DNA from 2 places in the Anoxybacillus sp. PDR2 genome. Region 2 is predicted to be linked to the other one. Evidence: predicted binding sites of a transcription regulator. Region 2 holds the regulator's gene; the other holds the start of a gene.
The links. Region 2 encodes Rex, which represses fermentation and respiration genes when NADH is low (regulators of the CRP and FNR family bind a similar motif). Its sites were predicted from a motif close to TTGTGAAATATTTCACAA; they were not measured.

Region 1: a site for Rex is predicted at 13,920-13,937, ahead of GRQ40_RS16910 (cytochrome ubiquinol oxidase subunit I). Genes of this name have one in related genera too.

Annotation. Positions count from the first base shown of each region.
Region 1 is NZ_CP047158.1:3,496,696-3,512,012, forward strand. It holds gene GRQ40_RS16850 (class D sortase) at 1-152, shown strand, start outside; gene GRQ40_RS16855 (MFS transporter) at 354-1,592, opposite strand; gene GRQ40_RS16860 (ABC transporter permease) at 2,003-2,800, shown strand; gene GRQ40_RS16865 (taurine ABC transporter substrate-binding protein) at 2,896-3,945, shown strand; gene GRQ40_RS16870 (ABC transporter ATP-binding protein) at 3,964-4,812, shown strand; gene GRQ40_RS16875 (TauD/TfdA dioxygenase family protein) at 5,067-5,999, shown strand; gene GRQ40_RS16880 (DMT family transporter) at 6,193-6,567, shown strand; gene GRQ40_RS16885 (hypothetical protein) at 6,803-7,099, opposite strand; gene GRQ40_RS16890 (lipoprotein) at 7,430-7,681, opposite strand; gene cydC (thiol reductant ABC exporter subunit CydC) at 8,019-9,743, opposite strand; gene cydD (thiol reductant ABC exporter subunit CydD) at 9,740-11,461, opposite strand; gene cydB (cytochrome d ubiquinol oxidase subunit II) at 11,461-12,471, opposite strand; gene GRQ40_RS16910 (cytochrome ubiquinol oxidase subunit I) at 12,468-13,868, opposite strand; gene GRQ40_RS16915 (Fic family protein) at 14,218-14,568, shown strand; gene GRQ40_RS16920 (LURP-one-related/scramblase family protein) at 15,036-15,317, opposite strand, start outside.
Region 2 is NZ_CP047158.1:342,964-358,280, reverse strand. It holds gene GRQ40_RS01850 (GNAT family N-acetyltransferase) at 122-667, opposite strand; gene GRQ40_RS01845 (NCS2 family permease) at 961-2,286, opposite strand; purine riboswitch at 2,408-2,509, opposite strand; gene guaA (glutamine-hydrolyzing GMP synthase) at 2,596-4,116, opposite strand; purine riboswitch at 4,213-4,314, opposite strand; gene GRQ40_RS01835 (transglutaminaseTgpA domain-containing protein) at 4,347-6,500, opposite strand; gene GRQ40_RS01830 (DUF58 domain-containing protein) at 6,503-7,609, opposite strand; gene GRQ40_RS01825 (AAA family ATPase) at 7,713-8,663, opposite strand; gene groL (chaperonin GroEL) at 9,575-11,203, opposite strand; gene groES (co-chaperone GroES) at 11,285-11,569, opposite strand; gene GRQ40_RS01810 (CPBP family intramembrane glutamic endopeptidase) at 12,354-13,085, shown strand; gene GRQ40_RS01805 (YdiK family protein) at 13,082-13,279, shown strand; gene tatC (twin-arginine translocase subunit TatC) at 13,293-14,039, opposite strand; gene tatA (twin-arginine translocase TatA/TatE family subunit) at 14,064-14,216, opposite strand; gene GRQ40_RS01790 (redox-sensing transcriptional repressor Rex) at 14,213-14,872, opposite strand; gene moaC (cyclic pyranopterin monophosphate synthase MoaC) at 14,903-15,317, opposite strand, start outside.

The sequences.
Region 1 (15,317 bases), 640 kb from region 2:
TGCGGATTGTCGACGCCAATGACCGGACCGTCATTGTGCCAAAACCAAAAGCTACGTTGACCGTTTCCACGTGCTATCCGTTTCACTATATTGGAGCGGCTCCAAAACGGTATGTACTTGTTGCCAATCTTGTGAAAACAGAAAAAACATGAGGGTTCCGCCAACAAACAAAGCACGATCCGCATGGAAAAACAACGGCTTTATTCTTCGTTAGCCTATGTAAAACCGGAGCGGCCATTCCGCATGTGGAAACAGCTGCTCCGGTTTTTTCTTGCTTGCGCTAAATGAAGGGTCGCACGAAACAACGCGGTCTGCTATGCGATCCACTCCTATTTCAAGCGCATGGCAACTCCCTATTCCTTTTCCATGTCGCCTCTTCGTCCGTCCTGCCGCTGCGTCTTCCTCCATAATGATGACTTCGCATAAGCGATGACGCTGACCGGCAAAAGCAATAGCCCTGAAAAAACAAACACGATGGAGGCACCGAACGTATCGGAAAGCCATCCCATAATCAAAGAGGAAATTCCAAATATAGCGGTGGATATTGTTCCAATTGAAGTATAGACAGCAGCCAATTGTTCCTTTGGAACACTCGTTTGAATCAGTGTTTGTTGTGGAATTTGCTTCAATTGGCTAAAGCAGCCAATGACAGCCGATAAAATAAGCGCCAGCACTGGAATTCGCGTCATCCCTATCCCAATCGTCGCCATGCCAGACACAAGCGAACTCCATGCCATCAACGCTGCCCGTCGCCGGTCCACCCATAAAGGAAATTTTACGCATAATAAGCTGCCGAGCATCAGGCCAATCAAGGAAGCGCTGTTTAGATACCCCCACCATATTTCCTGCACGTTTAACATCTCTTGTACGTACACCATTAATATGGCAGCGATCCAAACAGAGCTAGAAACCGTTTCTAAACCTTCCATGACCGCAATCGTTCTTAATGCTGGTATCGCAGCAATCGTTTGCCAGCCTTGCGTCAGCTGCTGCCACCGTGATCCTCGCTCCCTTTCGTGCTGTTTGACCTTTTTTAATAAGCAAAACAGCAGGCTTGCTAATGTAAACAACGCAGCGGCAAGCCAAATCAGCCCGCTTGGTTGAAATACAGCTAATAGCAGGCTGCCAAAAAACCAAGCGCCAATTTGAATGAGCAGTGTCACCGTTTCCGTCAGCCCATTCGCCTGAATTAGCCGCTCTTCTTCCACATAATGGGGAATTAGCGCCTTCCCAAGCGGATTCGCGCATCCATCAAGAAGAGCAATCACACTGATCATGGCGAAGATTACATAAACATGATCCGCGTCTGCATATTTTGCAACAACAGCACCGAGTCCCAACAAAACCGCGGTTTTGCCGATTTGCGAACCGGCCAATAGGTTCGTTAAAGAACTGACGCCGATAAACAGCGGCAAGAGAGCGCTGGAGATAAACATCGCCAGCGTAATGGTCAGCGGAATGAAAGACGCCGCCACAGCTGATCCCGTCATGCGGTAAATCGTCGTCATCACACCGATAATATAAAGCACATCACCAATATTGGCCAATGATTGGCCCAGCATCAGCACTAGAAAATGCCGTTCTATTTTCAAATAAGATCCCCCATTTTTCTTAGTAATGATAGAAAACGTGGGAGAATATTTAAATTGGACGACTTGCCATATACCCTTGCTCCTTTATCATCATGCCAACCCACAACAGCTTGGGGGATCAAAAGCTGTCGCACTGGCAGTCATCTTGATCGTTGCAAATGAAAAAAATCCATTCTCATCTTTAAGTTGTATTTTATATTAGGTTCACATTTTATTTCTACGCAAAATTTGCTGCGTATTTCCCAATTTTAAAAATGAGCAACATGTTCCTTCTTTAATTTAACGCAAAAAAATATTGACAAAGCAAAAACCACTTGCTACCATATTTCCAGGTAATCATATAGGAATTTACAATTTTATTGCTTCCTTGAACGAAAGGAACGTTAAATTTTAAAGAAGGGAGATGACCAATGGGACCAAGATCTACATATAAGAAGCATGTGCTTGCTAGAGGGGTTTCTTTCATCAGCGTCGCCTTCATACTTATGATTTGGACAGTCAGCACCCATTTCAAATGGGTCGATCCTGTATTTCTTCCATCCCCTCAATCTGTATGGCAAACGTTTTTAGAATTACTAAGAGACGGATATAAAGGCATTTCGTTAAGCTCTCATATACTCGATAGCTTATACCGGCTTTTTATCGCTTTAATCCTAGCCTTGTTCACAGCTGTACCGTTAGGGATTTTCTGCGGGATTTCCAAATACGTCCTTGCATTTTTTGATCCCATCATCGAATTTTACAGACCGCTCCCGCCGTTGGCTTATTATGCTTTGCTTGTTTTATGGCTAGGAATTGATGATCGATCAAAAGTAGCCCTGCTATTCTTAAGCGCCTTTGCTCCTCTGTTTCTTGCAGCGGTGGCCAGTGTGCAGAGGGTGCCGCAAGATCGAATCAACGCAGCACGATCTTTAGGAGCTACCAAACCGAAAGTCCTTTTATATATCATCTTGCCATCCTGCTTGCCAGACATCATAACCGGTTTGCGCACCGCCATTGGGGTTACATATGCTACGCTGGTCGCGGCTGAAATGGTGGCCGCTACTTCAGGCATCGGGTGGATGGTATTAGATGCTAGCAAATATTTGCGGAGCGACATCGTCTTTGTCGGAATCATTCTAATGGGAGGAATCGCTATTCTTATGGATAGCCTCATCCGATTGTACCAGCACTTGCAATTCTCTTGGGTGGGGAAACAAGACTCTTAAGCGATCATCATCGCTGATAAACTTTGATTTCACACAAAAAGACAGAATAGTGAAACGAATAATGATCAATCATAAGCAACGGATGGAGGGAAAAAATGAAGCTTCAATGGAAGTCAAGTGCGTTATTGCTAATTTTTCTGCTCATGCTAACAAGCGCCATCATCGGCTGCTCCAAGCAAGACACCGCGACAACAGCTGCCCAAAACACGGCATCAAGCCATGAGCCTAAGGAAATCAAGCTAGGATACCAAGTGTCGCCAAACGGGGAGCTTTTAGCCAAAGCATTAGGGCTGCTTGAAAAAAAATATCCCCACATTCAAATTCGGTGGATCAAATTTGATTCCGGCCGGGATGTAAATAATGCCATGGCAAGCGGGAGCATTGATTTCGGTCTTGTCGGCACCCCTCCGGGATCTATCGGCATCGCTAACAAGCTGCCTTATAAAGTGTATTATCTTCACGATATGATCGGTGAAAGTGAAGCGCTCGTGGTCAAAGAATCTTCTGGCATCCAATCATTGCATGACTTAAAAGGAAAGAAAATTGCGACTACATTTAGTTCCACCTCTCACTTTAGCTTGCTCGGAGCCTTAAAAGAAGCAAGCATTGATCCGAAAAAAGAGCGAATCACCTTGCTTGATATGCAGCCGCCTGATATTTACGCTGCTTGGCAACGTGGGGATATCGACGGCGCTTATATTTGGCAGCCGACACAGACAAAGCTTATCAATGAAGGCGGACGCGTAATAATCACCTCCAATGACCTAGCACAAAAAGGCGTGGTAACCGGAGAATTTGGAATTGTCAATAAAGAGTTCGCCCAAAAATACCCTGACATTGTAAAAGGTTATATTTCTGTTCTAGATGAAGCGGTACATTATTATCACAGCCAGCCGGAGCAGGCTGCTCAAGTACTTTCGAAGGAACTGGGATTGTCCCCTGATGAAAGCTTAAAAACCATGAAGCAAATTATTTGGCTGGACGCTTCACAGCAAAAAGACTTTTTTGGTGAACCAAATCAACCAGGAAAATTAGCCAAAATATTAAAAGACACGGGAGATTTTATGGCTAAACAGAAAAACATACCATCTTCTCCTAGTCTTGACGTTTATCAAAAAGCATTATTAAGCGAGCTTTACCAATAAAGAATGGAGAGGGATGTTATGCAGACTAGTGCGCCAACGACCGCACATTCGTCAATGGCCCATAACCGCAATCCGACATTGATCGAGTTAAAAAATATTCGTTTAGCTTATTCGCAAGAACATCACGATACGCCCATATTGGATGATATCAATCTTCAACTGGATGTCGACGATTTTGTGTGCCTGCTGGGCCCATCAGGCTGTGGCAAATCTTCATTATTAAATATATTGGCAGGATTTCAGAAACCAACCGCCGGCGAAGTAATGATTGACAACCAACCCCACACCGGTCCAAGCGCCAAAGTAGGGGTTGTCTTTCAACACCACAACTTGTTTCCATGGATGACCATCGCCAAAAATATTGAGTTTGGTTTAAAGATGAAAGGAGTGGAAAAATCCGAACGAAAAAAACTCGTTTCCGATTATTTGAATCTGGTAGGATTAGAGTCTTCCGCTCATCTGCTGCCTCATCAGCTCTCTGGAGGCATGAAGCAGCGGGCAGCGATCGCTAGAACACTAGCTACCGATCCGCAGGCCATTTTAATGGATGAACCGTTTAGCGCACTGGATGCTTTAACACGGGAAAATATGCAAGCTCATCTACTTGAGCTTTGGCAAAAAACCAAAAAATGCATCTTTTTCATTACTCATGATGTAGAGGAAGCCCTTTTGCTGGGCAGAAGAATTTTAGTCATGCACGCCAATCCCGGAAGAATGGTAGTCGATTTGCAAAACCCGCTATCGTCATACCGCCAGCCTATTCAAGAACTCAAGCATTTGAAGGAATTTCATGATCTGCGATCTTATTTAATTTCTGCAATTAGAAATAAAGAAGTGAACAGTCCAAGGTTGGGCTGGTCGAGATAAAGTAAAAGCTTTCGACCATTCTCTTAATCTCGTATAGCTTTTGGACGGTCGGACACTCACACGACAAACCGCCCTAAGTACTATGAATAAGCTCATTCTCATTGTGCATTCACATGAAAAAGTCGAGTTCACAGATTGGCCTCCGACCGCCCTTTTTCCAAGATGATTCGTTCCATCTGATTCATGTTTCCGGCAGGCTTTATGATTGCTTTATGTTCAGAGTCATAGATCAATATTTGAAAGGAGCATATTGAATGTCTAATGTAAATACTCGTTATCCCCGTCCATTGAAATTTGAAAATCGTGATGATCATGTAGGTCCGCGTATTTTACGCCGTCTCCCTGAAGGTGTAGAAGAACAGCCCTATACACTGTTTGAAGTCAAACCGTTAAGTCCGATCATAGGCGCGGAAATCAGCGGTATCGATTTAAGAACCCCTGTTACACCGGAGCTGCAGGCAGAACTTAACCGCGCCCTCTTGGAATGGAAGGTTCTCTTCTTTCGCAATCAAAACATCACAAGCGAACAACAGCAAGCCTTTGCCCGGCTATGGGGCGAATTGGAAGTTCACCCGTTCTATCCTGTCGAAAAAGGTCAATCGAAGGAAGTGGTTCGCTTTGCGAGAAATCATAAGCAAGGAGGATATGAAAACATTTGGCACGCAGATGTGACTTTCCGAATCAATCCGGCTAAAGCGGCCGTATTAAGGCTTATTGAAGCTCCGCCGATTGGCGGTGACACGCTGTGGGCCGATATGGCCGCCGCATACGACAATCTGCCTGATGAAATAAAGGAACGTATTGATGGCCTTACGGCGATTCATGATTTCACTCCTGCATTTAGCCATTTGCTGACGCCAGAGGAATTAGCGATAAAACATCAAGAATTTCCGCCTGTTGAACATCCGGTCGTCCGCACTCATCCGGAAACAGGCCGGAAAACATTGTTTGTCAATCCTTCCTTTACAACGCAGATCGTCGGGCTGGAACCAGAAGAAAGCGAGCAGCTGCTTCAATATTTATTCCGCCAAGCTCACGTTCCCGAGTATCAAGTACGCTTCCACTGGGAAAAAGACTCGATCGCCTTCTGGGATAATCGCGCCACTCAGCATTACGCTGTTTCCGATTATTACCCGCATCCTCGCAAAGCGGAGCGCGTAGCCATCGTTGGCGATCGGCCATTTTAAAATAAATAAAACGAATGGAATCCATTTTGGTTCCATTCGTTTTATTTATGAAAGTTACCGTTATTCAGCGGTTTCTTATCGACCTTTTTTATTGTATAATATTTCCACGAATGATCCCTATACATACTTTGTCTGATGGAAAACGCTTGTATGATTTTATTTCGTCATTACTTTAAAGAAAGAAGGAGAGTTTATGAGCTGGTTTTTTCTATTATTAGGAATCGTCTCGGAAGTAATGGGTACTACTTCAATGAAAATGTCGCAAGGATTTGCCAAACTGATCCCTTCTATTTTCATGTTTGTTTTTTACGGAACCAGCCTGACTTTCGTAACGCTGGCGCTCAAAAAGATTGATGTCAGCATCGCTTATGCCATTTGGTCTGGACTTGGCACAGCCATTATCGCTGCAATCGGAATCCTATTCTTCAAAGAGTCTTTTTCTTTATTCAAGCTCTTAGCCATCCTTCTCATTATCATCGGAGTCGTGATGCTCAATATGAGCGGGGAAGCGCATGGAACTGAAGCCGCTTCATCATACGTGCCTATAGAAAAAAATGGTGAACAATAACACGAGCTGTTTCCCATTTTTTTCGCTGCTAAAAGAGAACGCCATGTCTCAATGATGCCCATGCCGTTTTCATTCCCCATCGAATTAGGTTCGGCGTTTTTCTATTCACTTTCGTCCCTACCCAAACAAGCTCCTTGGAGGAGGCCCTCTCCAAGGAGCGGCTTCTATTCTCAAATGATCTCAAGAACGTGAGAGAATTTTCACGAGATTGCAGAAATCCCCTTTGATCCAATAGTTATTGGACGATGATCTTTCCGGTATGTTTGGCGCGCTCCAGCAGCGCAAACAGCCTTGAATAGCCATCTTGGATCATTTTCTCATTTTTTATATGATTGTAAAGTCCTACACCAAAATAGGTGTCTTTATAGAAGCCGATAAAGTAATCGCCCGATTTCATTTGATGAGCCTTTTCATAGCTTAATTCACGATCGACAAACGCCAAATACACTTTCTCTGATTCAATAAATACAAACGGAACAGGAGATTGCAAATAAATGTCAGCATACGGCGGCTTGGCCGCTTCTTTTAACATTCTTCAGTCGAGAAGTCTCCCACTTCTAAATCTTGCGAAGCTTGATGAAAGTGGGAGATGAATCGACTTCGGACAAGGACAGGCTTTGCCTGTTCAATTGTCTGACCCTGTGGTAAAATAAACCTATGTCGTTCTTTCATAACTGGATATAGGAGGTTGCATGGAGAAAATAAAATGCGAAAACCAAGCTGATCCTTCCATGCGTAAAATATCCAAGGTACAAAAGAACTCCGAATTGTCGGACATCTAGGGTTGGAACGACCCGAAGTCACGCTCAGGGAGACGAAAGGCGGCTTTCGTCGTGGAACTGAGAAGCTCCCACTTCAAGCTTTAGCTAAGTGGTGAGTAGTTCACATAGCGTTTATGAATCAATACAGCATCAACATTTTGAAAATTTTTCTTTAACACATCCTCCATCGACAAGGGAATAAAGGAAATGCTTTTTTCGCGAACGTTCGGTGGCTCTCCAACGATGCCGATGGTTAATGCTTCTCCAGAATAAATCGGTGAGTCAAAATGAGGTGGTTGACTGCAGGCCGATAATAAAAGCAGGCTTGTGATAAAAATGAACCATTTTTTCATCTCGTTCCCCTAATAGATCTGCGATATGCAAGACAGCTAAGCCGGAACAAACCCTCTCAACCATCATCGGAATTCCATATCAATCATCTAAACGTAGTATAATTTGGTAAATATGGACTGTCAATCCTTCAGGATTATTCATCGTTCAAGAAAGCAGGCATATGGAATAAACTCCTTTTTCTGCCGCAAAGTTCAGATGTTTCGGTTCGATTAGCGGTTAGCGCAAATAAAAAGAAGAGCTCGCCGCTATAAAGGGGACTGCTCTCCTTGTTCAAGCTCAAGCACAAAAAAGGGACTGCAACTCCTGATTCCGGCATCTAGAGAAGTGAGGCACCAGCTATCTCATCGCATACAGCCGCTTGTAGCGTTCGCTTGTCTTTAATAATTGCTCGTGCGTGCCGTGCAGCTGAAGCTTCCCACGATCCAAAAACAACACAGCATCCACCATATGAACAAAGGCGAGATGGTGCGTGATCCATAAAACCGATTTGTCTTTTAACACCTCAAATATGGTCAGCATCAGTTCTTTCTCCGTCATCGGATCCAATCCGATGGTCGGCTCGTCTAAAACGACGATGGGCGCGTCTTGCAAAAGAATTCTCGCAAGAGCGATCCGCTGCCTTTGCCCTCCTGAAAAACGGACCCCCGTTTCCAGCAGCGGCGTGTCATATCCCAGTGGGAGAGATTGAATATAATCATGCAATTTCACCTGCTTAGCTGCCCAAACAATCTCTTCGTCCGTTGCGTCTTCCCTTCCTAATCGAATATTATTTCGGATGGTCGTATCAAATAGATGCGGCTTTTGATTTAACACCGCCACCCATTTGGCGATATCAACGCCCAAGCTGGTTGTAGGAACGCCATTCAACACCACCTGGCCAGCCGTTGGCGACACCGCTCCTTCAATAAGCTTCAGGATGGTCGATTTCCCCGCTCCACTCGGTCCAAGCAGCGCCAGCTTTTCCCCTGGTCTAATCGTAAAGGAAATATCGTCTAACGTCTGCTCCGTATGGTCATAATGAAACGAAACATGGCGCAATTCGAGCGTGACCCCGCCACCCGCAGCGATCCGTGGGATATCCTGATGAAGCGAAAGTTTTGGTTCCTTTTGATCTTTGGCAAGACGGGACAGGCGCCCAAACGAGTCCTGATAAGCCGGAATCTCGCTCAGCGCATCGGATATTGGCACAAACGCCTCAGTAAGCGGAAAAATCACAAGGACAAAAGCGGCGATCATCACCGGTGCCAATTCGCCCTGCGCCGTTTGTTCCGCCGTCCAACGCAGCATGGACACCACCATCAAAGCGATCACCCCTTGAGCCGCCGTGTTGCGCCATCTCACAAAACGCATGCGCTGCCGCTCATCTTGAGAGAGGGCTTCTTCCTCGCGTTCATATTCTTGAATAAAATCATGTTGGCGGCCGCTAAACTGCCAGTCGCTGATTCCCATCACCGCATCGGTCAGTCGTTCATATAGCCGATGGCGCCCCGCTTTCATCGCTTGCACCTTTGCCTTCGTCACAAGAAGCGAGACAAGCGGAAAAAGAAGCAACAAAACACCAGCGTAAAAGGCCATCAAGAGAGCAAAAGGCCATGAAAACCAGCCAAGCGCCGCGATGGATAGCCCATACATCAAAAGAGTCGCAAGCATAGGAAAAATCGTTTTTAAATAAAGATCTTGCAGCCGTTCAATATCTTCCGCCAAAATCCCCAGCACTTCCCCGGTTTTCTTTTTCGCAAACGAAGATAGCACGTTCGGCTCCACGAGCTGGTACACGCGCAGCCGCATCTTTGTCACAATACGGAGCACGACATCATGGCCGACTAATCGCTCTATATAACGCGAAACCGCTCTTGTAATCCCAAAAGTCCGAACCGCTACAATCGGCACATAAATCATTAATAAATTTTCAGGGCGCGTCGCTGCTTTGGAAATTAAAAATCCCGATGTAAACATTAATAAAGCGGCTGAAAAAATCGTAAGCACCCCGAAAAAAATGACAAATCCCAGCATCCGTTTATTCTCTTTCAAATAAGGGAGCAACCAATCCTTCGTTTTCACGCCTGATCCCCCCAATGCGCCTTGGCCATTTGATAATAATGCCCTTTTCGTTCCATTAATTGCTGATGCGTTCCTTCTTCAACAATTTCCCCGTCCTTCAAAAAATAAATATGATCCATATGGGGCATCCAATGGAGGCGGTGGGTAGCCAAAAACACCAGCTTGCCGCAAAACAGCTCCAGCATTTTTTCCTTGATATCCAATTCCGTCTCCACATCCAAATGGGCGGTCGGTTCATCAAGCAGTAAAATGGGGCGCTTTCCTAAAAAAGCTCTGGCTAAAGCCACTCGCTGCGCTTCCCCTCCGCTTAACGCCCGGCCTCCCTCGCCAATCTTTTCATGGAGACCGTTCGGAATCCTTTGCACAAGCTCGCCCAATCCAGCCTTCTCCACCGCCGTCCGCACTTCTTCTGCCGTCGCATGGGGCTGATAAAAGGTCACATTGTTCCATAGCGTATCGTGAAAAATATACGGGTGCTGCGGAATATAAAGAAGCTGGCTTTGCCAGTCCTTTTTTTGCAAATGCGTCATTTTCTGTCCGCCGATCTGAATCGTCCCCTCCTGCGCCTGGACAAATCCCCCCATTACATCAATCAATGTCGACTTTCCCGCACCGCTTTCACCAACGATGCCAATCTTTTGAAATCCTTTTACAGAGAGCGTCACACCTTTTAATGACGGTGGACCGCCCTCTTCATGACGAACCGTAATCCCGTTCAATTGAAGCTCCTGTTGATGATTCCAGCGCTCCAGCTTGCAGGTCCCTTCTTCTCTAAACCGAGGCAAGTCCACGATTTCCTTCAGCTTTCTTCCCGCTTCCTGTCCGTTTAACGTCGCGTGATAATCTGCTCCAATTTCCCGAACGGGCAGAAAGTATTCCGGCGCTAAAATAAGAATGGTTAAAGCAGGCCAGAGGGTCATCTCCCCGTCAACTAAGCGAAGTCCTAAAAACACGGCCACCGTCGCCACCGAGAGCATCGTAAAAAAATCGAGCGCAAACGATGACAGAAAAGCGATTTTTAACGTTCCCATCGTCGCCTTTCGGTACCGTTCGCTGACGCTTTGAATATTTTGGGTATGCGCTTGGCTGCGTCCTAAATATTTTAATGTTTCCAATCCCCGCAGCGAATCAACAAAGTGGTTGGCGAGCACCCGGTATACCTTCCACTGCTTATCGGCCTTTTTCTTGGCGGCTAAACCAAGCAAAATCATAAAAATGACCAATAATGGCAGCGTCACCATTAAGATGACGGCCGATGTCCGGTCCAGAAGCAGGACATAAAGCCAGACCATCGCAGGAATGATCGCCATATTCACCATTTTCGGCAGAAAAAGAGAGAGATACTGTTTAAATTGCGAAACTCCTTCTTGCAGCAAGGTGACGGCGTTCCCTGTTCCAAGCCGTCTGGCTACCTTTGGCCCTAAATGAAACAGCGCATCAAGCACCTCTTTTCGGAGATGGGCGCCAAGCTTTACAGAGTACTCGTACACCATTTTTTGCTTCACATGCTGCAAGAAATGCCGCATAAGAAAAGCGCCAATAAATAAGAATAGCGTTTCATATACCTCATGGAACGCCTTTTGCTGAAACAAATGAGTGACCATCTCCGCGAGCCATTTGGCCTGCAGAATGATGGACACTCCTTGAACCACCGTGAAACCAAAAAGCAGCGCGAGGATTCGTTTCATTCCCTCAAAGGCAAGCAGTTCTTTTTTCATTAATAGACCATGTCCTTCCCATCTACACGCTTACGAAACACATAATAGCTCCATATTTGATAGCCAAGAACAAACGGCAGCAGCGTGACCGCGACAATCGTCATCACCTTTAACGAATAAGCGCCGGAAGCAGCATTATAAATGGTTAAATCATAGGCGCTTGAAATCGAGCTGATCATGACGCGCGGGAACAATCCGGCAAAGATCGCTCCGACGGTTAAAGCAATCCCAAGACCGCTCATCGCAAAGGTCCAGCCATCGCGGCCTTTTTTGGAAAATAGGATGACCAATCCATATGAGACAACAACAAGGGCTACGAGCGGCACGGTCACCTCGCCGCGGTACGTGAATAAATCTGTCTCTGTATAAGAGAGGCCAACAAAAGCCACAAGCGCCGCAAGAACGGCATAGACCATTTTTTGGGCAAGCTTGCGGGCGCGCATTTGTAAGTCTCCCACTGTTTTGAGAGTCAGAAAGAGCAGTCCGTGCAAGAAGCATAAAAGCGTGACCGCGACGCCGCCCGTTACCGTATAAATATTCACATAATCGGAAAACTCCGCGTGTAGGGTCATCGATTGATCGATCGGCATTCCTCTTAATATGCTGGAAAATAAGACGCCAAAGAGGAACGGTGGGAGAATGCTTCCAAAGAAAATAATCCAATCCCACGTTTGTTTCCAGCTTGGATGATCGACCTTTCCTCTGAATTCAAAGGCGACTCCGCGGCCAATCAACGCAAGCAGGACAAAGACAAACGGAATATAATAGCCGCTAAACATCGTCGCATACCAATGAGGGAACGCGGCAAAAATCGCTCCTCCCCCTGTTAAAAGCCACACTTCATTGGCATCCCAGAATGGCCCGATCGTATTGATCATGATGCGTCGTTCGACATCATTTTTTCCAAGAAACCGTCCAGCCATTCCCACACCAAAGTCGAAGCCTTCCAGAAAAAAGAATCCGATAAATAAGACAGCAACTAAAATAAACCATAATTCATTTAACGTCATCCTTGAACGGCCTCCTTTTCAAAAGGATCCACGGAAAGATCGCTTTCCTTCTGTTCATCATGATGCCCGGCTCCTTTTTTAATTTCTCGCACAAACAGATAAATGAGCACGATGGCCAAAATAAGATAAATCGTGGTAAAGGCAATGAACGAGAACAATAATGAGCCGACAGACACATTTGGCGAAATCGATTGAGCTGTCGTCATCAATCCAAAAACGGTCCATGGCTGACGGCCAATTTCTGTCATAATCCAGCCCGCCGTATTCGCGATAAATGGAAAGGCAATCAAGGCCACCATGATCTTTAAAAAGGCTGATTTTTTCATTAGCGTCTCCCGGAAATTCCACCATAAGCCGAACGCGGCCATCACAATCATCAACAGCCCTGCGCCCGCCATGATGCGGAAGCTCCAAAACGTCGTTTTCACCGGCGGAATATAGTTGCCCGGTCCGTATTTTGCTTCATATTCCTTTTGCAAGGTGAGCATTCCCGGCACCTTGCCTTCAAACTTCTCATAAGCAAGATAGCTTAACGCATACGGAATCGATAGCTCCAAGCTATTTTTTTGGTTTTCCACATCAATAAGGGCAAAAATCGTCCAAGCAGCCGGATCGCCGCTGTCCTGCCACAGCCCTTCGCTTGCGGCCATTTTCATTGGCTGGGATTCCATTAAATGCTGCGCTTGGGCATGTCCACTAAACGCCACGCCGAGTCCGGAAATCAAAGCAACGACCATCGCCATTTGAAACGACTTCTGGAAAAACTCTACTTCTTGCCGCTTCAATAATTTATACGCGCTCACGCCGCCAATGAAGAAAGCGCCTGTCGTCAATGATCCAAAAATCACGTGCGGATATTCCACTAATAATTGTGGATTTCGTAATAAAGCAAAGAAATCGTTCATTTCAGCTCGTCCATTCCGAATGACGATGCCAACAGGTTCCTGCATAAACGAGTTTGCGGCCAAAATCCAAAGAGCCGAAAGCATCGTTCCAATGGAAACAAGCCAAATGCACAATAAATGGATTTTCTTGGATAGACGCCCCCAACCAAAAATCCATAAACCGATAAACGTCGACTCCATAAAGAAAGCGAGCAGCCCTTCAATGGCCAAAGGAGCGCCGAACACATCCCCAACAAAGCGCGAATACTCTGACCAGTTCATTCCAAACTGAAACTCTTGAATAATTCCCGTTACCACCCCAACCGCGAAATTAATCAAAAACAAATGCCCCCAAAACTTCGCCATTTTCTTATAAATCTCTTGATTTTTCACCACATAAAATGTTTCCATCAGTGCAACCATAAAAGCTAAACCGATGGATAGCGGAACAAACAAAAAGTGAAAAATCGTGGTTGCGCCAAATTGAAGCCGAGCTAAAAACAGTTCAGACATCGTAGCTTTCCCTCCTCGATGCATGTTACCCCTAATCATACGGTGAAAATATTGTTCAACCTTTCACATACTATTGTAATGAAAAACGATGTGCCTTTTGTTAAAGGACGTTGACTGATTTGTGACAAATATGTAGAGAATTTGTGACATAGTGAACAAATATTTCGTTGCCCATCTTTTTTCCACTCTCGACAAGTGACAGGGCATTCACCCTCTGTTTTTTGATGTTAACTATTAAAATGCAAAATATACTTTAATATTTTACTCAATCAACATAAAGTAGAATTAAAGCGGTATATCACCATATTCGCCATTGCGATTCCTATCAAGAGGTGAAAGGCATGTAAAAATGAATGAATTAAAAAATATTGACAATGAAAATGCAGGGAAACACGAAACACATCATGTAGGCATCTCAGGAAGCGTTCATCACCCTGTTCATTTTTTAAATGTCCAAGAGGAAATGAATCATTTATTTTCTTGGTATGAACAAAATAAGACCGCGCTTCATCCCGTCCCATTAGCTGCAGAGCTTCACTTTCGGCTTGTCTATATCCATCCTTTTGCGGATGGGAACGGACGAACCGCACGTTTGATGATGAACTTTATACTCATGCACCATGGATACCCTCCTGCGATTATTAAGGCAAGCCCTGAACATCGCTTAAAGTATTATGAAGCGTTAAAAAAGCAAGTGTAGAAGGGAAATTGGAGCCTTTTACCGAACTGGTGACCAAATGTGCAGAGGAAAGTTTGACACATTACCTCCAGGCTTTAGGAATAGAAGAATAAATAAAAACGAGAGGAAAGGGACAGGGCCTGCATTCGTCGATTATTTGCAGGAAAAGGCGCAGGCGATTTCAGCCTAACGAAAAACACCATCACACTTCAGACATATCAAAAAACAAAGCCGCTTCGTTGTAAACAACGAGGGCAGCGGATCTACCAGTTGTTAAAAATATTTTAAGATGATGAGTCAGCCCTATGATTCATTTTGATCAGGTAGAAAAATTCCGATTTGACTGATGTTGCATTGAGTTCAAGTTCTTTCTACGCAACAGTCCCCTCCTATCCCCCCCTCCAGCCATATTTTAAGCAGCTGGAGGGGTTCTAAATGATTTTCGATAAGTGACTGGCACCCCGTTCCCACATAGCAGGCTTTCCTTATTACGAACTAGTATGAATGGTGGAAGCATTAGCTTGGTCAGCTTTTACACAATCAATAGCAATGACAATGGCGACGATGATCTTTTCCATCTCTTCATCCAATATTTGAACTTCGTAACGATCCCCCCAAGTGAACCACTTCTTACTAACATAGCCGACAACCTTCCCCTGCCGCAAAACTTGAAAGTCCATTTCCCACCAATTACCACGAACTTCAATATTGGCTGCATCAATCGTATAGCGCGGTTTCAAAATAGAAAAATCTTTTCTGATCATTAAGAC
Region 2 (15,317 bases):
ATTTGCACGTAACGACCCACCCGCACCTAGGCTGTCTTCATTATGTATGAAGCACCCAAATTTCTCCTTATGCTCCGTTTTTATTGAAACGAAAAAATTGTAAGACACGATCCGTCACTTTCTAACGAGCTCTCCATTCACTCGCAATCATCCCGTATACAATATGGTCAACAAAATGGTCATAAAGCCATTCTGCCTCTCTTATGGTTCCTTCATTAACAAAACCTAAACGCTCTGGAATGGCTCGACTTTTTTGATTTTCTACCGCACAGCGAATTTCAACTCGATTTAATTTCAACTCTTGAAAAACGTAGTCGATGCAAGCCTTGCATGATTTTGTCATCAATCCAAGCCCCTGAAACGGTTCGCCCAACCAATAGCCGATGCTCGTCTTTCTATTGTTGCGGTCGATATAATGGAGACCGATGACCCCTGCGAGCTCCCCTTTATACCAAATTCCCGCTTCAAATCCATTGCCCGCTGCGAATTTTTTCAAAGTCCCTTCAATAAACGCTCTGGAATCTTCTACTGCTTTCACGGCATCAACCCAAGGCAACCACCGCCGCAAATGCGGTCTGCATGAGTCAACTAAAGCAAACAAACGCTCTGCGTCTTCACGTGTTAACAACTTCAAATAAACATCCCGATCAATAGAACAAATAAACATATGTATTCCCCCTTTTCCTTGTGTTTTTACGATAAGCGGACCTCTTCCACCTTTACTCCACTTAGAGACGAAAGACTTCGTGATAAATATGTTATTAAAAATTATTTTAACATATTTATCCAAAAATTGAACCAAAAATCTTTTTTGTAGATAGAAGCATGGCATTATCGTATTTGGATTTAACACATTCACCAAGAAGTCGCCTACCTCTAAATGGAGTGTAGGTGGGGAGGTTCATAACAAAAAGACCAATTCGCAGTTAAACGAATTGGTCTCGATCATTTCAATCTGTTCTACTCTCTTAAAAACACAAAGTAAGCAAGAAAAACAAAGAACAATACATAAAGAATCGGATGAACTTCTTTTCCTCGGCCTTTCAAAATCATAGTAATTGGATAGAAAAGAAAGCCAACTGCAATTCCTGTGGCAATGCTGTAAGAAAGCGGCATTGTAATCAACGTAAAGAAGGCTGGAACCGCAATCTCGAATTTTTTCCAATCAATCTCGCCAATCGATGATGCCATCAAAACACCAACAATAATCAGCGCTGGCGCAGTAACAGCTGAAGTAACAACACTCAACAGCGGCGAGAAGAAGAGAGCAAGCAAGAATAGAATGCCTGTCACCACTGCGGAAAATCCTGAACGCCCTCCTGCTGCTACACCAGCGGAAGATTCGATATAAGAAGTCGTCGTCGATGTCCCGAAAATAGAACCAACCCACACAGCTGTTGCATCCACAAGCAAGGCTTTCCCTGCACGAGGCAATTTGTTATTTTTTAATAATCCTGCTTGATTCGCAACAGCCAAGAGCGTGCCTGTTGCATCAAAAAAGTCAACGATAAAGAAGGTTAAAACAACGCCTATCATTTTCCACGAGAAAATATCTGGCAAATGCTTGATGGCCATGCCAAACGTCGGTGAAATGTCAGGAATCGCACCAACAATTTGATGCGGTACTTTGATTAAACCAAAGATCATACCGACAATCGCTGTAATGACCATGCCATAAAAAACACCGCCATTTACTTTTCTCACCATTAAAATCACTGTAATAAATAAGCCAAAAATCGCTAATAATGTATCACCTTTTTTTAAATCGCTCAATCCTACCAGCGTCGCCGAGTTATCAACAATAATTCCGGCATTTTGCAAACCGATAAATGTAATAAACAAACCAATTCCGGCACCGACCGCGTATTTTAATTCGATCGGAATAGCATCAATAATTTTTTCTCGAATACCAGTCAGAGAAAGAATCGTAAAAATAATTCCAGATACAAATACCCCAGCTAATGCTGTTTGCCAAGGGATTTGCATATGAAGAACAACGGTAAATGCAAAAAACGCATTCAATCCCATCCCTGGCGCTAAAGCGATTGGGTATCGCGCAAAAATCCCCATCATGATCGAACCGTATGCAGCCGCTAGCGCTGTTGCCACAAACACGGCCCCTTGGTCAATCCGCAATTCATTTGGAAAGTCTTCTACCGCACCTAACGAAAGTGTAAAAGGGTTGACGAATAAAATATAAGCCATTGATAAGAACGTTGTGATCCCCGCTATAATTTCCGTGCGGTAATTTGTGCCGAGTTCATCAAATCGGAAATACTTTCTCACTTCTCGATCCCCCTTAAAAAATAATAAACGCTTCCGGTATGCTACCAGAAGCGTTGACTATAAGGATAACGAACATAAAGAAAGAACCATCTTCTAACACAGCATATAAAGAAGACCTACTTTCTCCTTCATTATACCCCGTAGTCAAGCTATTTACGGTAGCTTGGTAGAAACTCTCAGGCCATATCCCCGAGATTATACGACGCATTTTGACAATATTCGTTTTTGCATTTCTATTGTATCAATCGAAATCAAGGTGGTCAATAAAAAAACGAACATTTTATAAAAAATGTTCGTTTTTGTTCGTTTTTATTCCCACTCAATCGTCGCAGGCGGTTTGCTTGTAATATCATAAACCACACGATTCACATGCGGTACTTCATTTACAATACGTGTAGAGATGATTTCAAGTACATCCCATGGAATCCGTGCCCAATCTGCTGTCATTCCGTCAATCGACGTTACCGCACGAATCCCCACTGTATAATCATACGTACGGGCATCTCCCATCACACCAACGCTTCGAATGTCAGGAAGAACGGTGAAGTATTGCCAAATTTCACGATCCAATCCAGCTTTTTTAATTTCTTCGCGCAAAATGGCATCTGATTCACGCACGATCTCCAGCTTTTCTTCCGTTACTTCGCCGAGCACGCGGATGCCTAATCCTGGCCCCGGAAACGGCTGACGCCAAACAATCTCATGAGGAATGCCTAGTTCCGTTCCAAGAGCACGCACCTCATCTTTAAAAAGAGTATTAAGAGGTTCAATAAGCTTGAATTTCATATCTTCCGGTAAACCGCCCACATTATGGTGCGATTTAATGGTTTGTGCTGTCGCTGTTCCGCTTTCAATAATATCCGTATACAGCGTTCCCTGTACTAAAAATTCGATTCCTTCCAGCTTGGCCGCCTCATCGTCAAACACATAAATAAATTCGTTGCCAATGATTTTGCGTTTTTGCTCTGGATCAGACACGCCATGCAACTTGCTTAAAAAGCGCTCTTTCGCATCGACCTTGATCACGTTCATGTGAAACCCTTCACGGAACGTTTTCATCACGCTTTCCGCTTCTCCTTTGCGTAGCAAACCATGATCAACAAAAATACATGTCAATTGATCGCCAATCGCGCGATGCACCAGCACGGCCGCAACAGAAGAATCAACGCCTCCGCTTAAGGCACAAAGCACCTTTTTATCGCCGACAAGCTCGCGGATTTTGCGAACTTCATTGTCAATAAAGCTTTCCATCGTCCAATCCCCACGACATTGGCAAACATCAAAAACAAAGCGCTTTAATAAATCGTTCCCATAGACGGAATGGCGCACCTCTGGATGAAACTGCACCGCATAAAACTGTCTTGATTCATCGCTCATCGCCGCAATCGGACATGAGACGCTTGTCGCATCGACCGTAAATCCAGCCGGAGTTTCAGTTACTAAATCTCCATGGCTCATCCAAACGACTTGCTCGAAAGGGAGTGTTTCAAACAATTTTGAAGCGTGCTGCACCTCGATTGTTGCTTTTCCATATTCCCGATGTGTCGCTTTTTCCACTTTCCCGCCTAAATGGTGAGTCATTAACTGCATGCCATAACAAATTCCTAAAATCGGCACACCTAGTTCAAAAATTTTCGGGTCGCATGTAAACGCGTTTTCATCATATACGCTATTCGGTCCGCCCGAAAACACAATTCCTTTCGCGTTCAAAGCTTGAATTTCTTCGGCAGTAATCGTGTGCGGATGAAGCTCACTATATACACCGAACTCGCGAATGCGCCGAGTAATCAATTGATTATACTGGCTTCCGAAATCAAGCACCACGATCATTTCATGGTTTTGTTGCACAATGATCACCTCAATCGAGTAATAAAAAACTAGAATCCTTACCTTCTTCCATAAAAAAACGAAGGCAGAATTCTAGCACAGAGCATCATCTGCCTTCGTAGTCGGGTCATTTACGGTGTCCCGGTAGAGACTCTCGAACCGTATTATCGAGGATATACGAAGGGATTTCGTCTTAAATTTTAATTCATTCTATCAACTCTTTCCCTTTACGGTCAAGATGCTATTCTTTTAATTAAATTTTCCCATAATTCTTTCACTTCTTCCCATTGCTGATCGACTATTTCATTTTTATAAATCACCCGTTCATATAGCTGTGTTAGCTGGCTCATTTCATTCGTCCCAAACCAATTATCAATGTAAGCTGCGTATTGGCGCAACGTCTGCCCTTCCTTCCGTTTTAAACCGCAGCTTTTCAGATGGCGGAGCAATGCGTCATAAGCTTTCACAAATGTATCTCCACCATGCCGATATTTAAACTGGAGCAATGTGATATACGGCCACCATTTTCTTCTTGTTCCATATAACAGAATAGTAAGAACCATCAACGAAACCGTTAGAGATAAAACGCTCTTCCAATTGACGATCGAAAGCAAGCGTTCTTGGTTCTGCTGCGGCGATGATGAAAGACGATCCTGCTGCAGTTGTTCCTCCAGCCTTGTACGATTCGGCGCCGTTTGTGTTTGCTGCTGTTCAGGAACTGGAGTTGATTCGACAGCTGATTCAGCTTCCGTAAACTCGTATGGATTATTAAACCCTTGAGTTGGTTCAAATGGAACCCAGCCAATTCTAGAAAAATATACCTCCACCCATGAATGGGCATTATTGTTCGTCACTCGATATAGATCTTTGCCGTCGTCTGTTTCATCGACCCATTGCCCCGATGTATAGCCCTTTACCCAGCGTGCGGGAATATCGATCGAACGAAGCAAGACAATCATGGCTGTTGAAAAATTATCACAATACCCTTTTTTCGTCTCAAATAAAAATTGATCGACATAATCCTGATTTCTGCTTGGCACAGCTACATCCTTTGTTTCATAGGCAAAACCGTTCAAATGAAAATATTGCTCAATGGCTTTTACCTTTTCATAAGTTGTTGCTGCTTGTTTTGTAATTTGCTGAGCCAGCTCTTGAACTCTTTTCGGCAAATGATCCGGAAGTTGTGTATACCTTTTTAAGATCTGTTCATCTGTTACTGGAGGGGAGACTTTCAATTTTTCAATCGAAAAGGTCGGATATTCATAAGTCAATTCATATTCCTGCAAAGGAACAAGATAAGACTCACGATCTGTCGGATAAATTTTTTCATTGGCCGCTTCCATGCGAAAGACGATATCTTTTGAAGCATGGACGGTTTTTAATCCCTCTGGATAAACCAAATAAGAAGCCGGCTGAACCATCCGCACATGCGCTGCCAACTGCTTTTTCTCAACGCTATTTTCAAACCATTGATGAACGTTATTCTCTTGTTCAAACGTCTTCACTTGAACACTGTCACTAATGTCCCACCCTTTTCCCGTATAAATATCCTTTGTTTCCACTCTCCAATAATGAGTTTCTTCATCCTCCGCTGTAAAAACGACGGTATTATCAGCAATGAACGGACCGCCTAATCGCGAATCATTGTTTCCATAACCGATCTTTTTAACAGCAAACTGGTTCGGATCTTGTTCGCGGTCCTCCGCTGCATAGCTTTTAATAAATGCAACAGGATCAGGCCACTGAGGAGCCAGCTTAGGGCCCGCGTACCCGCAAAGCAGTGCAGCGCCTACTGCGAAAGCCCCCATGACCAACCACTTTGCAGGCTGCTTTGCTGCTGGCAAACGCTCATAATGGAGCCAGCTTAATAGAAAAAAACCTGCTCCTACCAGCCGGACAATCGCCCCAGTCCCCGAAAAAGGGGTAAACGTGTCCAGCACCGCGACATAGATAAAAGTCATCACTAAAAACAGCCAGATCCGTTTCTGTTTGACAAGCCAATATTGCACAAGATAGCACATCATCCACAGCATCAGAAAAAATAGGAAAGTACGAAATCGATCGGTCATGTCTTCCCATTGAAAATGACGGATTAATGAAAGATGATAAACGGCTTCTTCTCCAAACATGAAAAGCCATTGGAAGGACAAAAATGGAGCATGAAAAAACAAATCGTTAAGCGCATAGAAAAGATAACCGATTTTTAGACATACCGACAGCCAGAGCGTCACTCGCAACAGCTCTAAAAGAAAGTAAAAAGCAACAAATACGATAAACACTTGGATATTTTTTGTATCCGATACAACAGTTAGCGGCGCAAGCCATTCCCATAGCAGCCAAAAAGCGAACAAATAGTATGCAAATGTTTTGATCCGGCTTTGTTCCACGTTTACTTCCCACCCTCAACGAAAGCATTAGCAAAGTGCTGGGGCATCGTTACCTTTACAGTGACCCCTTTTTTTCTAAGCATCTCGATCCATTCTCGCTCCTCTTTCGATAGTTGGCCTTCTGCTTTTTTGATTAAAACCACCGTACCGCGGCGATTTTTCGAAGCTAAATCAGCCATGATGGAAGCAGTTTCTTTATACAGCTGCGACGTGATGCAGCAAAAGGAAAACGATAACGGCCACTGCATAGTCTCACGATACATGATGCGTGCAAATGATTCCTGACTATCACAGGCCACTTTCGCTAAGTGATAAAATAACCGCTGTAAATGCGTCTCTCCATTTTGCGCTTGAATCACGATGCGATCCCTTCCTACCGATACGAGACCGGTTTTCACTCCTGCTTTTACCGTCATTCGAACAAAGGAAGCGGTAAATGTAACAACCTCTTCAAATAAGGCTGTAGGAGTGCGATCCAAAAAGACCATAAGATCCTCGCTCTGCCTTTCTTCAAAATCTTTTGTCATCAATTCGTTTTTTCGTGCCGATGCTTTCCAATGAATCCATGAAAAGCGGTCTCCTTGTGTATACTCGCGAGCGCCGATCGCCATTGCCGTATCGCGATGGAGCGGAAGCGGCGATACAACAGACCCGTCATCCAACTGTTGTCCCATTTTCCGAGCGTTCATTTCGACATAGCGCGGATAGACAAGGATGCTATCTTCAGTGGAAACGATCGCTTCTTTTGCCACCATTCCCAGTAAATCGGTGATTTTGAAATGAATGGCCGAGAAAATATGCTCTCCACGCGGCAATTCATCCATTTCATATACATATGTGCACATACGCCGTCCTAAGGGCATTAACACTGTACGAAAAGGCGTCATTTTTGCTAAGGACGGCGGCAGCTTTTCTTCGGCTAGTATATAAATGAGCGGAAAAAAACGCGGTAAATCGATTTGCACAGTGACCCGCAATTTTTCACCTGCGTAATAATACACCTTCTGATTAAAGGTTCGTTTTACTTTTATCGAATGGAGGGGATAAAATATTAAAACGAAAGCGTACAGTCCAAAAGGGAGGAAACTGTAGAATAAAAACCAGCTCACGAAGCCTCCCTGAAACATCGCATATGAAAAAAGAATCGCCAACAATCCAAGCACCCTTATGAATTGCCACAAATTTTTCCTGTGTTTTTTCATCAGGCTGTCCCTACCTTTGCACCGGCACTGGCGTTCTGGAAATAATTTCACTAATGATATGCCCTGCAGAAATTCCATCAAATTTCGCATGAGCTTTCAAAATGATCCGATGCGCAAGGACATAAGGAGCTAAAGATTGCACATCATCTGGAAGGGCAAAATCACGTCCATGCACGAATGCGTATGCTTGTACAGCTTTCATTAATGCCACCGATCCGCGCGGACTGACTCCTAAATAGATCGACTCATGGGAACGGCTTCGTTGGACGATTTCAACAATATAGCGTTTCACACGTTCATCTACATACACTTCCTGTACTTTTTCCTGCAACAAAAGCAAATCTTTGATGGTGATCACTGGTTGCAGTTGATCAATAGGAACCACCTTTTCGGTTTTGTTCAAAATATCCATCTCTTCTTGTATGGAGGGATATCCCATGTTTAGCTTCAGCAAAAAACGATCGAGCTGCGCTTCAGGAAGAGGGTAGGTTCCTTCATATTCAATGGGGTTTTGCGTCGCCATAACAAAAAAAGGACGCGGCAATGGCCTTGTTACACCATCCACCGTTAGGCTTCCCTCCTCCATCGCCTCTAGCAAGGCCGATTGCGTTCTAGGAGACGTTCGATTAATTTCATCAGCCAAAATAATATTCCCCATAACGGGACCTGGTTTATATTCAAATTGGCCTTCTTTTGGATTATAAATCGATACGCCGGTCACATCGCTTGGAAGCAAGTCCGGCGTAAACTGAATCCGCTTAAATTGGGCGCTCACGGATTTTGCCAATGCGCGAACAAGCATCGTCTTTCCAACACCCGGAACATCCTCCAGCAACACATGTCCACGCGCTAACAGCGCAACAATGCTTAATGTAGCAACCTCTCTTTTTCCCACGATCACCTTTTCGATATTTTCAACCATTGTACCAATGACCGGATGTAATTCTTCGTTTTTTGGCATGTTCATTCTCCTCTAATGAAATGTTCTTAATCATGATTCATGACAGCACCATTTGGTGATTAGAATGCTAGGACCATCTCTTTCTTAATAAAAGAAATCGGTTATTTTATTTTTGGAAGGATGAGCCTCTAAAAGAGGTTAGCCACAAGCTTCTCTGACTAGTGAAAACATCCGTCACCTTACCTTCTAGAATGATTGGGTCCGTTTTTAAGCTGCATGATTTATTTTATATAGATTTTATTGTTTTCACATGCTCGGCTACTCGGATCATCTTTTTATAAAAAATCAGGTCTATCACTACTATTATTCACCTAATAAATCTCAACTCCTTGTTTTGATTGATCTCTTCTGAAAATTTCGTCTTTACTAAAATCATAACACGAATCATTGATTATTCAACATTCAAAAGGATCATAGCCCTTCATTACAAGATGCCGGAAATCGCTCAGCAACATAAGTTGTCCTACCTGTTCATTTTATTTTCTATCATAAGGAAACGGACGGCTGTTGGACCGCTCTTGCCGTCAACAAAAGAAAGGTTGTAATAAGGAGAAAAAACGAACCGCTTTTGAGCCAAATGAAGACCGTCGAAGTTTATGGATGAAACACAACCATCATAAAGATGAGCGTTTTTTTGATTCCTTTGTCAGATAACTAATGGCTAGAGGGGACATACTCCCACCACCTACGCTTCGCTTAGAAGTGGGGGCCTTCTTTCGAAGGGAAGTTAAAATGCTTCAGCCTGACTCTTGATGATGCCAAACGTTCTGCTCTTCCATGTAAGCTTAATAGAATGGGATTCGGTCTGCAAAACTTACGAGAAGCCTTCTAGACAATTGATGACGATTTCGTGGGCAAAAAAGAAAAGGAACACTGGGAAACCCCAGTGTTCCAAGATATTTAGGCAATGATTACATCATGCCGCCCATTCCGCCCATGTCAGGCATTCCAGCGCCAGCGCCTTTGTTTTCTTCTGGCTTGTCAGCGACAACGGCTTCCGTTGTTAAGAACATAGCGGCAACAGATGCTGCGTTTTGAAGCGCAGAACGAGTTACTTTTGTAGGGTCAACTATACCTACTTCGATCATGTTCACCCATTCGCCAGTTGCTGCATTGAAGCCGATACCAGGTTGTTCTTTTTTCAAGCGTTCAACGATAACAGAACCTTCTAAACCAGCATTTTGCGCAATTTGACGTACTGGTTCTTCAATCGCGCGAAGAACGATTTTCACACCAGTTGCTTCATCGCCTTCTGCTTTGATTTCAGCTACTTTATTATATACGTTTAATAGCGCTGTACCACCGCCGGCTACGATACCTTCTTCAACAGCCGCGCGTGTAGAGTTAAGAGCGTCCTCAATGCGCAATTTGCGTTCTTTTAATTCTGTTTCTGTAGCAGCACCAACTTTGATTACTGCTACGCCGCCAGCTAATTTCGCTAAGCGCTCTTGTAATTTTTCACGGTCAAATTCAGAAGTAGTTTCTTCTAATTGAGCACGAATTTGATTGATGCGTGCTTTAATCTGATCAGATTCGCCCGCACCTTCTACGATGGTTGTATGCTCTTTTGTTACAACCACTTTTGCAGCGCGGCCAAGAGATGCAATAGTTGCAGACTTTAAGTCACGGCCTAATTCTTCAGTGATCACTTCACCGCCAGTTAAAATCGCGATATCTTCCAGCATCGCTTTGCGGCGGTCACCAAAGCCAGGAGCTTTAACAGCAACAGCTGTAAATGTTCCGCGAAGCTTGTTCACAACTAGTGTCGCAAGCGCTTCACCTTCAACATCTTCAGCAATGATAAGCAATGATCTGCCTTGTTGCACGACTTGCTCTAATACAGGCAAGATTTCTTGAATGTTTGAAACTTTCTTATCAGTAATTAAGATGTATGGATTGTCTAATACTGCTTCCATTTTTTCCGTATCAGTAATCATGTATGGAGAAGCGTAACCGCGGTCAAATTGCATTCCTTCAACAACATCTAATTCTGTTGTAAAGCCTTTGGATTCTTCTAATGTAATAACACCGTCGTTACCTACGCGCTCCATTGCTTCTGCGATTAATTGGCCTACTTCTTCATCAGCCGCAGAAATCGCAGCAACTTGAGCAATAGAGTCTTTGCCTTCGATTGGTTTAGAGATTGCTTTCAACTCTTCAACTGCGACAGCCACCGCTTTTTCGATACCTTTGCGGATACCCATTGGGTTTGCGCCAGCTGTTACGTTCTTTAAGCCTTCACGGATCATCGCTTGAGCTAATACAGTTGCAGTCGTTGTACCGTCACCAGCAACGTCGTTTGTTTTGCTTGCTACTTCAGCAACAAGCTTCGCACCCATGTTTTCAAATGGATCTTCTAATTCGATTTCTTTTGCAATCGTGACACCATCATTTGTAATTAATGGAGAACCGAATTTTTTCTCTAATACAACGTTGCGCCCTTTAGGACCTAATGTTACTTTTACTGCATCTGCTAATTTATCAACACCGCGTAGCATCGCGCGACGAGCTTCTTCACTGAATTTAATTTCTTTTGCCATGAACCATTACCTCCTCCAGCAATCTAAATTTTCATTAAGTATTTGTTGAAATATCTATGTTATGAAAGCCGTACGAAATGATTAACCAACGACAGCCAAAATATCGCTTTCACGCAAAATTAAATATTCCTTGCCTTCGTATTTTACTTCTGTTCCTGCATATTTTGAGAAGATAATGCGATCGCCCACAGCTACCTCCGGAGCTACACGCTCACCGCTGTCAAGCACACGTCCTGTACCAACAGCCACTACTTTTCCTTCTTGCGGTTTTTCTTTTGCAGTGTCTGGTAACACAATACCGCTTGCTGTTCTTTCTTCTGTTTGGACAAGCTCAATCACAACGCGATCACCTAATGGCTTTAACACGGAAAACAACCTCCTCAACAAAAATTTTTATTCTCATTTTATTAGCACTCATCATCAACGAGTGCTAACACACTTATAATATTAATGAACTTCCCTTTTTTTTGCAAGTAAAAAATACAAAAAAAATCTGCAACTTTGTGCACCCTTTTCAATTATGTCACATTCCTGCAAATATAAACATCAAATTTGTCGCCCGAAGGAATCTGAGATCCTTCAGGTAGACCATTTCATTCTCCTTTTTCTCTGCTCGTTCATTCTGCTGGGAATTTTTCATGGGAGATCAACCTCCCTCACCTACACTTTGTGTAGAGGTGGGAGGTTTTTTGGTGGATTATGCTCAATTTTTTTCCTATCCTTTACTTAGGAAAGGGGGATTGTCTAATCCAAACAACTTGAAATATGAAATAAATCGAATGATGTCCACATGCAAGCATTTCAACGGTCAGCCGGTCGAACAACATTGTTGCTAAAGCCATTGATGGTTTGGTGAAGCAGCGTAGTTCGACCACCAAAACGAAAAATTAAAAACGTTAACCGAGCGTTGATGAATCGAATAGCATGGCGAAATCTCATAACGAAAAGCTTCATCATACAGCTCCGTTTACAGACTGAAAACTTTTCCGCCAACATAAGATTACCACATTCTTGGCTTTATATCCTTCAATCATCTAAAGCGCGCTCCCCTGTTGTCTTACCATTTCAAACATTTTAATCATTATTTTTCTCCAATATGTGCTACAATACGAAAAGCAGCGATTACTTTTTAGCAAAGGGGAATTTTCCATTGAAACGGCAATATTGGTATGTCATTATAGCATATGTCATCATGCAGCTATCTAGTATAGCTGGCGTCCCGCTCTTAGTATTTCTTGGGGTCGGAGCACATTCTCATAATGCAGTAGAAGCAGCCTCAGGCTATTGGGCCGTCATCAGCTTTTCGATTACCTTTTTTCTTGTTCTCTTTTTCCTTCGCAACGATATCAAGCAGCGCCATGAACGCGATCGTGCTCCATTATCTGTCGCGTGGGTGTGGGCGATTGGGGGCTTCTTTTTGGCGCTATTTGCCCAAGGCATTGCGGCCAATATTGAATATCGTCTATTCGGCATTCAGGCAGGATCGGAAAATACGAAAACCATTATTGAAATTATTCGCCTCACTCCGGCCCTTGTGATCGTCACATCTGTTATTGGGCCCATTCTAGAAGAAGTGATTTTTCGTAAAATTATCTTTGGCACCCTGTATAATAAGTATAATTTCTTGATTGCGGCTACGATTAGTTCCTTATTGTTCGCAGTCGTCCATATGGAGCTTGAACACCTTCTCCTGTATTCAACCATGGGATTTACATTTGCTTTTCTTTATGCCAAAACAAAGCGTATTTTCGTTCCGATCTTTGCTCATGTGACAATGAATACGTTCGTTGTCGTGATGCAAACCGTCTTTGCTGATCATATCGAACAAATCATAAAAGAAACCGACAAGATGCAATTTATATTTGGGGGCTTTTCATTATGAGAATTTCACCTTTAAGCACCGCGTTGTTCTACTTTCTAATGGGGGCTTTATTCACTTATTTAGCCACTCAAAGCGCCCATGAGAGCATATGGAATTTCTCTACCGTTGCCTTAATGGTCTTGGCCACTTTAGACTTCGGTGTATTTTTGCGACTGATCACCCTATATATTAGAATTCGAAATCAACAAAAATAAAAAGGGCTGACGTTCATTTTAAGTCAGCCCTTGCTTGTTCCGCTAAAAGCACTTTTCGATAGGCGATTCTTGAGATCCATATGCTCACTTCATATAAAAAAGACAACGGAATCATTACAATTAATTGTGATATTACATCTGGAGGGGTTATGATCGCTGCTACAATTAATAAAAGCAAATACGCATACCTTCTCCCTTTTGACAGTAAAAAAGGGGTAATCAACCCAAGACGCGTTAAAAACATAACGATCACCGGCAATTGAAATAACGCACCAAACGGCAATACAAGCTGAAGCAAAAACGTAAAATATTCGTTAATGCCAATTACTTGATTGATGCCTAGATCTGTCGCCAAGTCTTGCATAAAACGGACGACAAATGGAAACAAAACAAAATAGGCAAAGCTAATGCCGCTTAAAAATAAAAATAATGACAATGGAATATAGCTAAGTGTCACTTTTCTCTCTTTTTCGTATAGTCCAGGGCTGACGAAGGCCCAAATTTGATAAAGCAAAACCGGTGCGGTCATAATCAAAGCGATGACAAATGCAAATTGCATATAAATTTTAATCGGATCGGTCAATCGAAAGGCATTCATCGTTAACTCTCTTGCTTCATCAGCCTGTTGCAAATACCGAATCACAGGCTCGACAAGAAAGAAGCTGGCAGTCAAAGCAATAGCAAAAAAAATCAGCACAATAATCAATCGTTTTCTTAATTCCCCAAGATGTTCATATACAGACATTTCTTTATCGCTCATATGGAACCATCCTACCGTTCATCGTTACGCTTTTTTGTTGTTTTCTTCTTCATCCGTTAATCCCTTCGTCGCACTCTTAAATTCTTTTAGCGACTGGCCGAGCGATTTCCCCAGCTCTGGAAGTTTTTTCGTCCCAAACAATAAGACAATAACAAGCAAAATAAGTAAATATTTCACAATGAGTTCACTCCATTTGATTCAGATGGGTAATTCTTTAAAAAATATACAAGCGACTGTAGCTCAATGGCCAAATCAATATGATGCACCCGGATGTTTTCCGGCACATTTAGGCGTGCAGGAGTGAAATTCAAAATGCCTTTGATTCCCTTCTGCACAAGACGATCCGTAATAGACTGCGCAGCATGCGCTGGAACGGTTAAAATCGCCACAGAAATTTGTTCATGGATGAGTTCTTCCAGTTGATTTAAGTGATAAACAGGCACTCCACCCACTTCTGTCCCTACTTTTGCTTGATCGACGTCAAAAGCCATCACGATCTTTGTATTATTATTTTTCATAAAATTATAATTTAAAAATGCTGTTCCTAGATTTCCGACTCCGACTAACGCCACTTCCGTGATTTCATCTTGATCAAGCGTCTTGCGAAAAAACGATAATAAATAACTAACATTATACCCATAACCCTTTTTTCCAAGAGCCCCAAAATAAGAAAAATCACGCCGAATGGTTGCTGAATCGACTTTAACGGCTTCGCTTAATTCAGCTGAAGATACTCGCTGTTTTCCTGAAGCATATAAATTTTTTAAAAAACGATAGTATAGTGGTAATCGCTTAGCAGTTGCCTGTGGAATTTTCGGCTGTTCATTGCTCATGATAAATCCCCCGCATTCACTTAAACCGTCTTACTTTGCTTTACGCTGGTAGTGTCCGGATTTCCCTCCGGCTTTTTCTACGAGATATGTTGGCCCAATCACCATTCCTTTATCCAACGCTTTGCACATATCATAAACCGTAAGCGCACAGACCGAAGCAGCCGTGAGGGCTTCCATCTCTACCCCTGTGCTCCCTTTCGTTTTCACAGTCGCTGTAATGATCAGCTCACAGCTCTGTTCATGCATCCTCCATTCGAATTGAATATCGACTCCTTTTAACATTAAAGGATGGCACATGGGAATAAGATCAGCAGTTTTTTTAGCCGCCATAATACCAGCGACTTGAGCAACCGCAAGGACATCTCCCTTTTTTACAGAATGGCTGACAATTCCTTCATAAATCTCCTGGCTCACCGTAATACTTGTCCGAGCCACCGCCACACGC